3 regions of the Ensifer sp. D2-11 genome follow, and region 2 is predicted to be linked to each of the others. Evidence: predicted binding sites of a transcription regulator. Region 2 holds the regulator's gene; each other region holds the start of a gene.

Region 1 (4,208 bases), 330 kb from region 2:
TGTGCAGTCTGGCGAAGTGGGCGTGCGAATCGGCGAGCGAAACTGCCAGCGGCCCGCTCGTCTCGGCCCAGCCGCGCCCCACCTCGCAGCGGTCATATTCGAACCCGTGCGGAAGGTTGATGCGCGCGTGATGCTCCTCACCGGTCACCGGATTGACGATGGGCTCGCCGCGAGCCTCCATCCATCCCGGAATATTGACCCGCGCCGAGCGTCTTTCGACGTCGATCTCGAAATCGATCGGCGCGAAAACCGGATCGTGGAAGGTCTCGAAAGTCGTCGCGAACACCTGGAAGAAGGTGGCGCCGGGCTCGGTGTCCTGGCCGCTCATGATCCGCAGCAGCGCCTCCCGCTGCTCGTCGGAGGCACGCTCGTCGATGATCGGAACCACCGCGCCCCTGCCCTCGTGAATGGCACCGGGCCAGGATACGATCATGCCGCACCTCAGGCCGTCGAGCCGGGTATCGCCATGGTGCCCCTCGTCGATGTCGACGATCCCGATCGCGCGGCAATGCCCCTCGGTGGGCAGTGCGTTGAACTGGCACGGGCAGCCATAGGCGCAATTGCAATGGATGAATTCGCGGCCCTTGATCGTCCACTCGACGTCCGTCATCGTTTCCTCCCCAGATACGATGGAAGTTCACTCTTCTCCGGATGCAATTCCATTAGATCGCGGAAATATACTCCCCGCCGCCGGCAATGCCAACGGGGTGCCCGGCGAAAGCGTCAGGCGACGAGGTCCGCGGCGAAATAGCAGAGCGCCGAGATCAACGCTGCCGCCGGCATGGTGATCACCCAGGCAACGACGATGTTGCCGGCAAGCCCCCACCGCACCGCCGATACGCGCCGCGCCGCGCCGACGCCGATGATCGCGCCGGTGATCGTGTGGGTGGTCGAAACCGGAATGCCGAGCCAGGTCGCGGCGAACAGCGTGATGGCGCCGCCCGTCTCGGCGCAGAATCCCTGCATCGGGTTGAGCTTGGTGATCTTCGAGCCCATCGTGTGGACGATTCTCCAGCCGCCGAAGAGCGTGCCGAGCGCGATCGCCGCCTGGCAGGTGATGACCACCCAGAAGGGCACGTAGAATTCCGAGCCGAGATAGCCCTGCGAGAAGAGAAGCACGGCAATGATGCCCATGGTCTTCTGCGCATCGTTGCCGCCATGGCCGAGCGAATAGAGGGAAGCCGAAACGAATTGCAGCACCCGGAAGGTGCTGTCGACGGCAAAGGGTGTCTGGCGAACGAACAGCCAGGAGACGATCAGCACCAACAGCAGCGCCAGAACGAAGCCGATGCCCGGCGACATGACGATGGCGCCAGCCGTCTTCAGCAGGCCTTGCCAGACGATGGAACTGAAACCGGTCTTGGCCAGGCCGGCGCCGACGAGACCGCCGATGAGCGCGTGCGAGGAACTCGACGGGATGCCGAAGACCCAGGTAACGATGTTCCAGGTGATGGCGCCCATCAGCGCCGCGAAGATCACCTGCGGCGTGACGATACCCGGATCGATGATGCCGGTTCCGAGCGTTTCGGCGACGTGCAGCCCGAAGAAGAGGAAGGCGATGAAGTTGAAGAACGCCGCCCAGAAGACCGCATATTGCGGCCGGAGCACGCGCGTCGATACGATGGTCGCGATGGAATTGGCCGCGTCGTGCAACCCGTTGAGGAAGTCGAAGAAAAGCGCGACGGCGATGAGCCCCACGAGCAGCGGGAAGGCGAGCGTCGCATCCATCAGACGTTCTCGATCACGATGCCGCTGATTTCGTTTGCCACATCCTCGAAGCGGTCGACGACCTTTTCCAGTTCGCCGTAGATCTCGCTGCCGATGATATAGGCCATGGGGTTGGAAGCGCCATGGCGCTGGAAGAGATCCTTCAGGCCCTGCTCGTGCAGCTGGTCGGATCTATCCTCGACATGCGTCACCTCCTCGGCGATGGCGCTGAGGCGATGAGCATTGGCACCGATCCGGCTGAGGAGCGGAATGGCCTCGGCGACGAGATGGGCGGCCTCGACGACCGCCGCACCCATGGCCTGCATGCCGGGATCGAAGCTCTTCTGCTCGTAGAGACGGATGGTCTTCACCGTCTTGTGCATCATGTCGATCGCATCGTCCATCGACTGGATGAGATCCTTGATGTCGCCGCGGTCGAAGGGGGTGATGAAGCTGCGGCGGACGGCCAGCAGAACCTCGCGGGTGATTTCGTCGGCCTCGTTCTCGAGCGCGACGATGCGGTCGCAATGGCTTTCGATGTCCGGGCCGCCGGCAAGCAACGCGTTCAGTGCCTCCGCCGCACCCATGACGGTGCGCGAATGATCGGCGAAGAGGTCGAAGAAACGGTCTTCCCGGGGGAGGAGCTTGCGAAACAGGCCGAGCATCAGCGATCCATCCAACTGTCGATTGTCACGCAGTTGTCATATTGTACTTGCGCGCTCGGGGAAAGTTCCGATGCGGCTGAAAAAAACGGCTTTCCCACAGGCGATTGGGGCGGAAATGCGCAGCCCGGATACGGAATCGCCGCAGGCGGGGGAGAGGCGGACAGAACACCCTTTCCGCCTTGCCTTGGCCGGGCTTTCATCCTACCTGACAGCAACGTCGATATCGGACTTGCAATGCCCCACAAGGTCTTTCTCACACGCCTGAAGCTGAGCGACTTCCGCAACTATGCGACGCTGGCGCTCGACCTCGACCAGCGCCATGTGGTGCTGACCGGCGAGAACGGTGCGGGCAAGACCAATCTGATGGAGGCGGTCTCCTTTCTTTCGCCCGGGCGCGGTTTGAGGCGCGCTGCCTATGCGGATGTCGCCCGCGTCGGCGCCCCCGATGGTTTCTCGGTCTTCGCCGCCGTCGACGGCATGGAAGGGGCGGTGGAGATCGGCACGGGAACTCAAGGGACCGAGGAGGGGCAGTCGCGCCGCCTCAGGATCAACGGCACTGCGGCCCGCACCGTCGACGAGCTCACCGACCACCTCAGGGTGCTCTGGCTCACTCCGGCGATGGATGGCCTCTTCACCGGCCCTTCCGCCGACCGCAGGCGCTTTCTCGACCGGCTGGTCCTGTCGCTCGATCCCGAGCACGGCCGCCGCGCCAGCGAGTTCGACCGCGCCATGCGCAGCCGCAACCGGCTTCTCTCGGAATTCCGGCCCGATCCCGCCTGGCTGTCGGCCATCGAGCGCGAAATGGCCGGGCTCGGCATCTCCATGGCGCTTGCCCGTCAGGAGATGCTCGGCCTGCTCTCGGCCCTCGTCGAGCGGAGCCGGAGCGATGGGACCTTTCCGTCCGCAAGCCTGTCGCTCGCCGGCTTTCTCGATGATTGTTCCGGCATTCCCGCCTTTGAACTCGAAGAGCGATATCTGGCAATGCTCGCCGAGGGCCGTGCCCGCGATGCGGCCGCGGGCCGCACGCTGGACGGGCCGCACCGAAGCGATCTCCTGATCCGCCACCGGGAAAAGGACATCGAGGCCGAGCGTTGCTCGACCGGCGAGCAGAAGGCGCTGCTCGTCGGCCTGGTGCTCGCGCATGCACGGCTCGTCGGGGATATGACCGGCCACGCCCCGGTGCTGCTGCTCGACGAAATCGCCGCCCATCTCGATCAGGGACGCCGCGCCGCCCTCTTCGATCTGGTCGATGGGCTCGGCGGCCAGTCCTTCATGACGGGCACCGACCGGGCGATGTTCAACGCCCTTGGCGAGCGCGCTCAATATCTGACCGTTGCAAACGGCCGCGTTTCGGGGTGACATGCAGCGCCCTGCGCGAAAATTACATGGAGACGCACATGACGACCGATGCGACGCTCGCTCCTTCGGAGATTGCGCGCTACGCACGCCATATCGTGCTGCCGGAGATCGGCGGCCCGGGGCAGCAGAAACTCAAGGCCGCGCGCGTGCTCGTCATCGGCGCGGGCGGGCTCGGCGCGCCGGCTCTGCAATATCTGGCGGCCGCCGGGGTCGGCACACTCGGGATCGTCGACGACGACGTGGTCTCGTTGTCGAACCTGCAGCGTCAGGTGATCCATGCCACCGCCGATATCGGGCGGCCGAAGGTCGAGAGCGCCGCAGCGGCGATCGACGCCCTCAACCCGCATGTGAAGGTCGTGGCGCACCCGGTCAGGCTCGGCCCCGCAAATGCCGATGCGCTCTTCCGGCAATACGATCTCGTCGTCGACGGGTCGGATAATTTCGATACGCGTTATCTCGCCGCCGATACGGCCGAGG
Region 2 (4,208 bases):
GCGCATCGAAGATGCAGACCATCTTCCATCACGTGCTGCCGCTTGCCATGCCCGGCATCCTGACCGGCACGATCATCGGCCTCGCCCATGCACTGGGCGAAACGGCGCCGCTGCTTCTGATCGGCATGGTCGCCTTCGTCGTCGACTTTCCGGGGTCGCCGCTGGAGCCGTCCACGGCGCTGCCGGTGCAGATCTACATGTGGGCGAACGAGGCAGAGCGTGCCTTCGTCGAGCGTACGTCCGGAGCGATCATCATTCTCCTGATCTTTCTCATCTTCATGAATCTCGGGGCAATTCTCTTGCGGCGTCGCTTTGAGCGTCGCTGGTAGTGGGGTAAGGACTATGAACATCATGTCGGAAGCTGCAGTCGAAAAGGCTCTTGACCAGAAAATGAATACGGTGCCTTACAAGATGATCGGCAATGATGTGTCGGTCTATTACGGCGAAAAGCGCGCGCTCTTCGACGTCAACCTCAACATCCGCGAGAACACGGTCACGGCGCTGATCGGTCCCTCAGGGTGCGGCAAATCGACGTTTCTGCGCACTTTGAACCGCATGAACGACACGATCGAGAACTGCCGCGTGACCGGCAAGATCACGCTCGACGAGGACGATATCTACGATCCGTCGATCGACGTGGTGGAGCTGCGCGCCCGGGTCGGCATGGTGTTCCAAAAACCCAATCCGTTCCCGAAGTCGATCTACGACAATGTCTCCTACGGGCCGCGCATCCATGGCCTGGCACGCACCAAGGCCGAACTCGACGAGGTCGTGGAAACGAGCCTGCAGAAGGCCGGGCTCTGGAACGAGGTGAAGGATCGGCTGCAGGAGCCGGGCACCGGACTTTCCGGCGGTCAGCAGCAGCGCCTCTGCATCGCCCGCGCCGTCGCGGTCAGCCCGGAAGTCATCCTGATGGACGAGCCCTGCTCGGCGCTCGATCCCATCGCGACCGCGAAAGTCGAGGAACTCATCCACGAATTGCGGGCGAATTTCACGATCGTGATCGTCACCCACTCGATGCAGCAGGCGGCGCGCGTGTCGCAGCGCACGGCCATGTTCCATCTCGGCAATCTCGTCGAGGAGAACGATACCGACAAAATGTTCACCAACCCGGACGATCAGCGCACCCAGGACTACATCATGGGCCGCTTCGGCTGATGGCGAGAGGGGCGGCGCTTTTCCGTCCCTCCCGGTTTAAGATCGACCGAGCCATTCAGAACGGCGGGTCTCCCGAGGAAACGAATATGTCTCACGCACACATCATGTCCGCCTTCGACGAAGAGTTGAAGTATCTCACGCGCCGCATCTCCGAGATGGGCGGTCTTGCCGAGCAGATGGTCGCGGACTCCGTCCGTGCGCTCGTCAATTCCGATCTTGCTCTCGCCCAGAAGGTTATCTCCGACGACACCATTCTGGACGACGCGGAACGGCAGATCGGCGAAAAGGCGATCGTCACCATTGCCAAACGCCAGCCCATGGCCTCGGATCTACGGGAGATCATGGGTTCGATCCGTATCGCCGCGGACCTGGAGCGCGTCGGCGATCTCGGCAAGAACACCGCCAAGCGCGTGATTGCCGTCGCCGGTTCGGGCATACCGCGCAAGCTTGCGCGCGGCCTCGAACACCTGGCCGAGCTCGCGCTCGTTCAGTTGAAGGAAGTCCTGGACGTCTACGCCTCCCGTTCGCCGGAAAAGGCGAACAGCATTCGCGAACGCGATGAAGAGATCGACGCGATCTACACTTCTCTGTTCCGGGAACTGCTGACCTACATGATGGAAGATCCGCGCAACATCACGCCCTGCACGCATCTTCTTTTCTGCGCCAAGAACATCGAGCGTATCGGCGATCACGCGACCAACATTGCCGAAACGATCTACTACATGGCGACAGGCGCCCAGCCGCAGGGCGAACGGCCGAAGGACGACATGACGTCGACATTGGGTTCCGTGACGGACTGAGATCGCCCGGCATCCGGGCCTATGCAGAATTTGTTCCGGCCGCTTTGGCGCGGCCTACCACCGTGCGCGGCGGCATGACGGCTGTCGTGCGTAGGAAGGAGTCCTACTGAATGTTGCCGAAGATTGCCGTAGTCGAAGATGAGGAAGCCCTAAGCGTTCTCCTGCGCTACAATCTCGAGGCAGAAGGCTTCGAGGTCGATACGATCCTTCGCGGCGACGAGGCGGAGATCCGCCTGCAGGAGCGCCTGCCCGACCTTCTCATCCTCGATTGGATGCTGCCCGGGGTTTCCGGCATCGAGCTCTGCCGCAGGCTGCGCCAGCGGCCGGAAACGGAGCGCCTGCCGATCATCATGCTGACGGCGCGCGGCGAGGAGAGCGAGCGCGTGCGGGGCCTTGCCACCGGGGCCGACGATTACGTCGTCAAGCCCTTCTCGACGCCGGAACTGATGGCGAGGGTCAAGGCGATGCTCAGGCGCGCCAAGCCCGAGGTTCTGTCGACGCTCCTGCGCTGCGGCGATATCGAGCTCGACAGGGAGACGCACCGCGTCCACCGCCGCAGCCGTGAAGTGCGCCTCGGCCCGACGGAGTTCCGGCTGCTGGAATTTCTCATGTCCTCACCGGGGCGCGTCTTCTCCCGTTCACAGCTCCTGGACGGTGTCTGGGGGCACGACATCTATGTCGACGAACGGACCGTGGACGTCCATGTCGGACGTCTGCGCAAGGCACTGAACTTCTCCAACATGCCCGACGTCATCCGGACGGTGCGCGGCGCGGGCTATTCGCTGGAGAGCTGAGACCGAAGGTGCCGGCTTACGGCATGGCAAAGAAAAAAGGGGCCTTTACGGCCCCATTTTTCGTCGTGCATCCAGAGCGGAATGAGCAGGCGCCTCAGCGCATGCGCCGGCGCTCGGCAGAGGGCTGGTAGGCCAGCCGGGCATGAAAGGTGCAATAGGGAGAGGCTTCCGGGGAGTCGTTGCCGCAGAAGTGGAACTCTTCCTTGAGCGGGTCGCCGATCGGCCACTTGCAGGTGCGTTCGGTAAGCTCCGTGAGCTCCAGCCGCCGCGACATCGGCAGGACGATATTCCTGTCGATCTGCAGCTCCTGGTCGATCGCCAGGTCGACGGCGAGCTCTTCCTTGAGCGCGGTCGCACCGGCCGTGCGGGTTACGGTGCGGGTTACGGAACGCGCAGCATAGTTCGGTGCGCGCGGGGCAGACGTCGCCCGTTTGGGGCGGGCTGCAGCGGCCGTGCTTCCGCCGGCCTTGGCGCGCCCGGGCAGGCTCAGCCGATGAACCTTGCCGATGACCGCGTTGCGGCTGACGCCGCCCAACTGCGCCGCGATCTGGCTGGCGCTCAGGCCCTCCGACCACAGCTTCTTCAGTTTCTCGACCCGCTCGTCAGTCCAGTTCATCTCTGCACTCCCCGTTCTCGGCGTTGGGATGGCGGAATCCGTCACCGCTCTCCGGGAAAAACCCGAAGATTCAACGCGATAATACTTTTGGTGACTAGGTCCGCCGCATGCGTCTAGTAATTGAATGTTAACCTACCGGCAGGGTGACTCCGTGGCAAGAGTCGCCGGAATCGCGCCGAATCGATTTCGCGGTTTTCCCCAACTTGCTGTCGGAGCGTTGCATTTTTGCAAGTCCCAGAGTGCGATTTTTTCGCGCTTCGGAATCGGTATCCGCAAAGCGCCTGCAAACCTTGGTTTTGTTGACATCGCGGTGCGAAATGGGAATAGTGCCTGTCGCCGCCGCAAGGCGGCATTTTTGATTTTTATCGGGCCGAACGGTCCGATGCCGCCGGAATGAAGGAGAGCTCGACATGGCCGCAACCACGCCGCTTTACGACACCTATCTGCGCGCGCCGTTGCGTTTCGAGCGAGGTGAAGGCGTTTGGCTGATCGCCGAAGACGGCACGCGCTATCTCGATTTCGCTGCCGGTGTCGCCGTGAACTCGCTCGGCCATGCCCATCCTCATCTCGTCGAGGCGCTGAAGGCGCAGGCCGACAAGGTCTGGCATCTGTCCAATCTCTACGAGATTGCGGGGCAGGAAAGCCTTGCGCGGCGGCTGACCCAGGTGACCTTCGCCGATCGGGTGTTCTTCACCAATTCGGGTGCGGAAGCGCTCGAATGTGCGATCAAGACGGCGCGGCGCTATCATTTCGCCAAGGGGCACGTCGAGAAGTTCCACGTCATCACCTTCGAAGGTGCTTTCCACGGCCGCACGCTCGCGACGATCGCCGCCGGCGGAC
Region 3 (4,208 bases), on a different replicon from region 2:
CATAGGGCATCGGCATTTCGCGGGAGGCGAAGGGCACCTGATAGCCGGGAATGGCGATCGCCTTCAGGATCGCGCGGCGGATCATCCGCTTCGTCTGCTCGTCCAGATAGGCGAAGTTGTAAGTTGCGAGGTCGTTCATTCGGCGGCCTCCTTCATGCCGTCCTTGCCGCCGGCCTGGGCGGCGTCGTGTTCGCGGCGCATGCGCCTGACCAGGTCGAGCTCGGCCTGGAAGTCGACGTAATGCGGCAGCTTCAGGTGCTCGACGAAGCCGGTCGCCTGGACGTTGTCGGCATGCGAGATGACGAATTCCTGATCCTGGGCGGGAGCGACGATGTCCTCGTCGAATTCGTCGGTCCGGAGCGCCCGGTCGACCAGCGACATCGACATCGCCTTGCGCTCGCTCTGGCCGAAGACGAGCCCGTAACCGCGGGTGAATTGCGGCGGCTGCCTGGACGAGCCCTTGAACTGGTTGACCATCTGGCATTCGGTAACGCGGATGACCCCAAGCGAAACGGCAAAGCCCAGCTCCGGCAGCTCCAGTTCGACCTCGACCTCGCCGATCCTGACCTCGCCGACGAAGGGGTGCGTGCGGCCATAGCCGCGCTGCGTGGAGTAGGCGAGCGCCAGCAGGAATCCTTCGTCGCCACGGGCAAGCGCCTGCAGGCGGAGATCGCGCGCCATCGGAAATTCCATCGGCTCGCGCGTGAGGTCGCCCGCCACGTGGCCTTCCGGCATCTGGCCGTCGCCCTCGATCAGGCCTTCGCCGTCGAGAATGTCGGAGACGCGCATGACATGTTCGCCCGGCTCCTTGAGGGCCGGCTCATCGACCGGTTCTTCGCCGATCAGCGACGGGTCGAGAAGGCGGTGCGTATAGTCGAAGGTGGGGCCGAGAAGCTGGCCGCCGGGCAGATCCTTGTAGGTCGCCGAGACGCGCCGCTCGACCTTCATTTTCGCGGTGTCGACCGGTTCGCAATAGCCGAAGCGCGGCAGGGTGGTGCGGTAGGCACGCAGGATGAAGATCGCCTCGATCATGTCTCCGCGCGCCTGGCGCACGGCAAGCGCCGCAAGCGCACGGTCGTAAAGCGAGGCCTCGGCCATCACGCGGTCGACCGCGAGCCCGAGCTGCTCGACGACCTGATCTATGGTGATCGCGGGCAGCGCCCGGTCGCCGCGCCGGCGGTCGGCCAGCAGCCGGTGAGCATTGGCAATGGCGGCTTCTCCGCCCTTGACGGCTACATACATGCGCTTACTCCCGCTCGAGTTTGGTGGTGCGCGGCAGGCAGAGCACTGCCTCGCGCGCCGTCAGGACGAGATCGATGCCGCGCGGAAAGATCGCCCGGTTGGCGGCCCAGAGGTCGAGGAACACGTCGGGCAGACCCTTCGGTGCGATGACGATCCCGTGCTTGATTCCCGGTCCCCGGCCGATGAGCGGCTGCCCGCCTTCGAGCGCTTCCACCTCGACGACGAGCGTGGTGGAACGGTCGGGATATTCCTGCGTGCCGAGGGCGAACTGGTCGAAGCCCGGCACGGCCGCGCCCTTCTCGAAGAATGCAAAGCGGGCCTCGTCCTTCGTCTCGGTGACGCCGGCGCCGGTGTGAAACGCGATCCACTTCGGCGCCGAGCATTTGGAGAGCGCCGGCGATAGCCAGACCGGCGTGTCATGGTCGCAGAGCGTGAGCGCGACAGCTCCGCTTGCCTCTCCGAGTGGCGCCGGCGGGGCTGCAGCAGTGGACAGCCGGCCGATGATGCCCGGGCGGGCGAAGCAGTCCATCAGGCTGCGGAACACGGACTGCGCCTCGAAGACGGGATCGGCGAAGGCGCCGCTATAGATTTGCGATTGGGCGGTCATCAATCCTCTCCGCGGACCATGGTGAAGAAGTCGACGCGGGTCGCGGCCGTTTCCTCGGCCTTGCGACGGTCTTCCGCATCGAGACGAGCGGCCACCTGCTCGTGCAGCGCCTTGACGCTTGCGCGATGCGTAGCGCTCTGAAAAAGCGCGTCGAAGATCGCGGCAAAGCGGGCGCGTGCCTTGTCGGTGCCGAGCAGTTGCCCATGGCCGACCTCGCCGGTCGAAAGCCGCACGGTGGCGCGTGAAACGGTGGCCTCGCCGAGATTGAAAGGATCGCCGCCGCCGCCGATCTTGCCGCGCACCATGACGAGCCCGGTTTCCGGACCGCGCACCGGCGCGACCTCCGGCTTGTCGTCGATCGCGTCCCAGGCCAAGGAAAGTTCGCCGAGCGTCGCGCGCGCCAGAAGCCGCATGCCTTCCCGGCGCTGAGCGCCGCCTGCATCGTCACTTGTCTTCGCTGCGTCCATCATTTCACTCCAAAATGTCTATTGATCTAGACAACTATACATCTTATACCTTTCCATAACCTTCGCAAATGACAGGCTTGTGACATTTGCTAAGAAACTGGCGGCTAAGAAGCGGGGCGAAGAAGATGGTGGCGAAGGTCGTCGAACGGCAGATGGGCGTGGCGCTATGGCGGCAGATTGCCGACAGGATACGGCTCGCGATCAGCAATGGCGACTATGACGCCACCGGCATGGTGCCGCCGGAGACGGCCCTTGCAGCGGAATTCGGCGTCAATCGCCACACCGTCCGCAGCGCGCTGGCCGCACTCGCGGAAGAAGGTCTGGTGCGCGCGGTGCAGGGGCGCGGCACGATGATCGAGCGCAAGGATCGCGTGAGCTATCCGATCTCGCGGCGCACTCGCTTCTCGCAAGGTCTCGGCCGTCAGGTGAGGGAAATCGGAACCGAGCTCCTGGGGCACGCCCAAGTGCCGGCAAGCGGCGAAATCGCCGCTGCGCTTGGCGTTCCCCCAGGCACCCCTCTCATCGAGCTCAGCACCGTCAGCAGCGGCGACGGGCGGCCGCTTTCGACGGCGGTCAGCTACTACCCCGCCGAGCGCTTTGCGAGGATGGCGGAGGAATATGCGCGGCTCGGCTCGGTCACCAAGGCCTTCGCCGCGCATGGGCTCGACGACTACGTCCGGGTCTCGACGGAGATCGTCGCGCGGCACGCGGAGGCAGAGGAACTCTCGCTTCTGAAACTATCGCCGGGGGCGATCGTCATGGAGACGCAATCGGTCAACGCCGATCTAGAAGGCCGCCCAGTCGAATATTCGCGAACGCGCTTTGCAGCCGACCGGATGAAGCTCCGGATCGAGACTTGAACTCGGCCGGTTTACACGTTTCGCCGCTTGCCTTCGATCAGGTCCAGCACGGCGCGCGCCGCGTCGAGCACCTGGGTGCCGGGTCCGAAGACGGCGGCGACGCCGTTCTCCATCAGATAATCATAATCCTGCCGGGGGATGACACCGCCGCAGACGACGATGATGTCCTCGCCGCCGCGCTTCTTCAGTGCCTCGGCAAGTTGCGGCATCAGCGTCCTGTGCCCGGCGGCAAGCGATGAAACGCCGATAACGGTGACCTCTTCGGCGAGGGCCAGATCGGCAGCTTCCTCCGGCGTCTGGAACAAGGGGCCCGCGACGACATCGAAGCCGATATCGCCGAAGGCCGATGCGATCACCTTGGCGCCGCGGTCGTGCCCGTCCTGGCCGAGCTTGGCTACCATGATCCTCGGCTTGTGGCCGAGGCGCTTCGTCGCTTCGCCGAGCCGCCCGGCGAGAACGCCGAGTTCCGGATCGCCTTCATAAGCCTTGCCGTAGATATCGGTGACGACTTCAGGAATGGCAGTGTAATCGCCGAAAGCCTCGCGCATGGCGTCGGTGATTTCACCGACAGTGGCGCGCGCCCGGGCAGCCTCGACCGCGGCGGCGAGCAGATTGCCCTTGCCGCTGCGCGCCACATCGGCCAGCGCGTCCAGCGCTTGCTTCATCTTCTGCGAGTCCCGGCGCCGCCTGGTCTCCTCGATGCGCTTGACCTGTGCCGTCCGAACCGCGGCGTTGTCGATCTGGAGAATGTCGATCGGTTGCTCGTTCTCGAGCCGGTATTTGTTGACGCCGACGATGACCTCCTCGGCGCGGTCGACGGCCGCCTGGCGCCGGGTCGCGGCCTCCTCGATCAGCCGCTTCGGCAGGCCGGCATTGACTGCCTTCGTCATGCCGCCCAGCGCCTCCACTTCCTCGATCAGGGCCCAGGCCTTTTCGGCAAGCTCGTTCGTCAGGCTTTCGACGTAATAGGAGCCGGCAAGCGGATCGACGACCTTCGTCACGCCGGTCTCGTGCTGCAGGATCAATTGCGTG

Evidence for each region. The regulator PhoB, encoded in region 2, activates phosphate uptake and scavenging genes when phosphate is short. The targets are predictions, from matches to a motif close to TGTCATNNANCTGTCAT.
Region 1: the regulator PhoB is predicted to act here: its motif matches at 2,396-2,412, upstream of M1D34_RS14700 (DUF47 domain-containing protein).
Region 3: the regulator PhoB is predicted to act here: its motif matches at 2,385-2,401, upstream of phnF (phosphonate metabolism transcriptional regulator PhnF).

What each region holds. Positions count from the first base shown of each region.
Region 1 is NZ_CP096433.1:3,052,814-3,057,021, reverse strand. Features, by position in the region: gene M1D34_RS14710 (DUF1326 domain-containing protein) at 1-610, opposite strand, end outside; gene M1D34_RS14705 (inorganic phosphate transporter) at 724-1,728, opposite strand; gene M1D34_RS14700 (DUF47 domain-containing protein) at 1,728-2,372, opposite strand; gene recF (DNA replication/repair protein RecF) at 2,607-3,731, shown strand; gene M1D34_RS14690 (molybdopterin-synthase adenylyltransferase MoeB) at 3,758-4,208, shown strand, end outside.
Region 2 is NZ_CP096433.1:2,719,720-2,723,927, reverse strand. Features, by position in the region: gene pstA (phosphate ABC transporter permease PstA) at 1-329, shown strand, start outside; gene pstB (phosphate ABC transporter ATP-binding protein PstB) at 343-1,158, shown strand; gene phoU (phosphate signaling complex protein PhoU) at 1,245-1,958, shown strand; gene phoB (phosphate regulon transcriptional regulator PhoB) at 2,069-2,752, shown strand; gene M1D34_RS13105 (GcrA family cell cycle regulator) at 2,847-3,368, opposite strand; gene M1D34_RS13100 (hypothetical protein) at 3,520-3,765, shown strand; gene M1D34_RS13095 (aspartate aminotransferase family protein) at 3,779-4,208, shown strand, end outside.
Region 3 is NZ_CP096434.1:174,683-178,890, forward strand. Features, by position in the region: gene M1D34_RS18010 (alpha-D-ribose 1-methylphosphonate 5-phosphate C-P-lyase PhnJ) at 1-139, opposite strand, end outside; gene M1D34_RS18015 (carbon-phosphorus lyase complex subunit) at 136-1,242, opposite strand; gene phnH (phosphonate C-P lyase system protein PhnH) at 1,247-1,849, opposite strand; gene phnG (phosphonate C-P lyase system protein PhnG) at 1,849-2,316, opposite strand; gene phnF (phosphonate metabolism transcriptional regulator PhnF) at 2,442-3,176, shown strand; gene scpA (methylmalonyl-CoA mutase) at 3,188-4,208, opposite strand, start outside.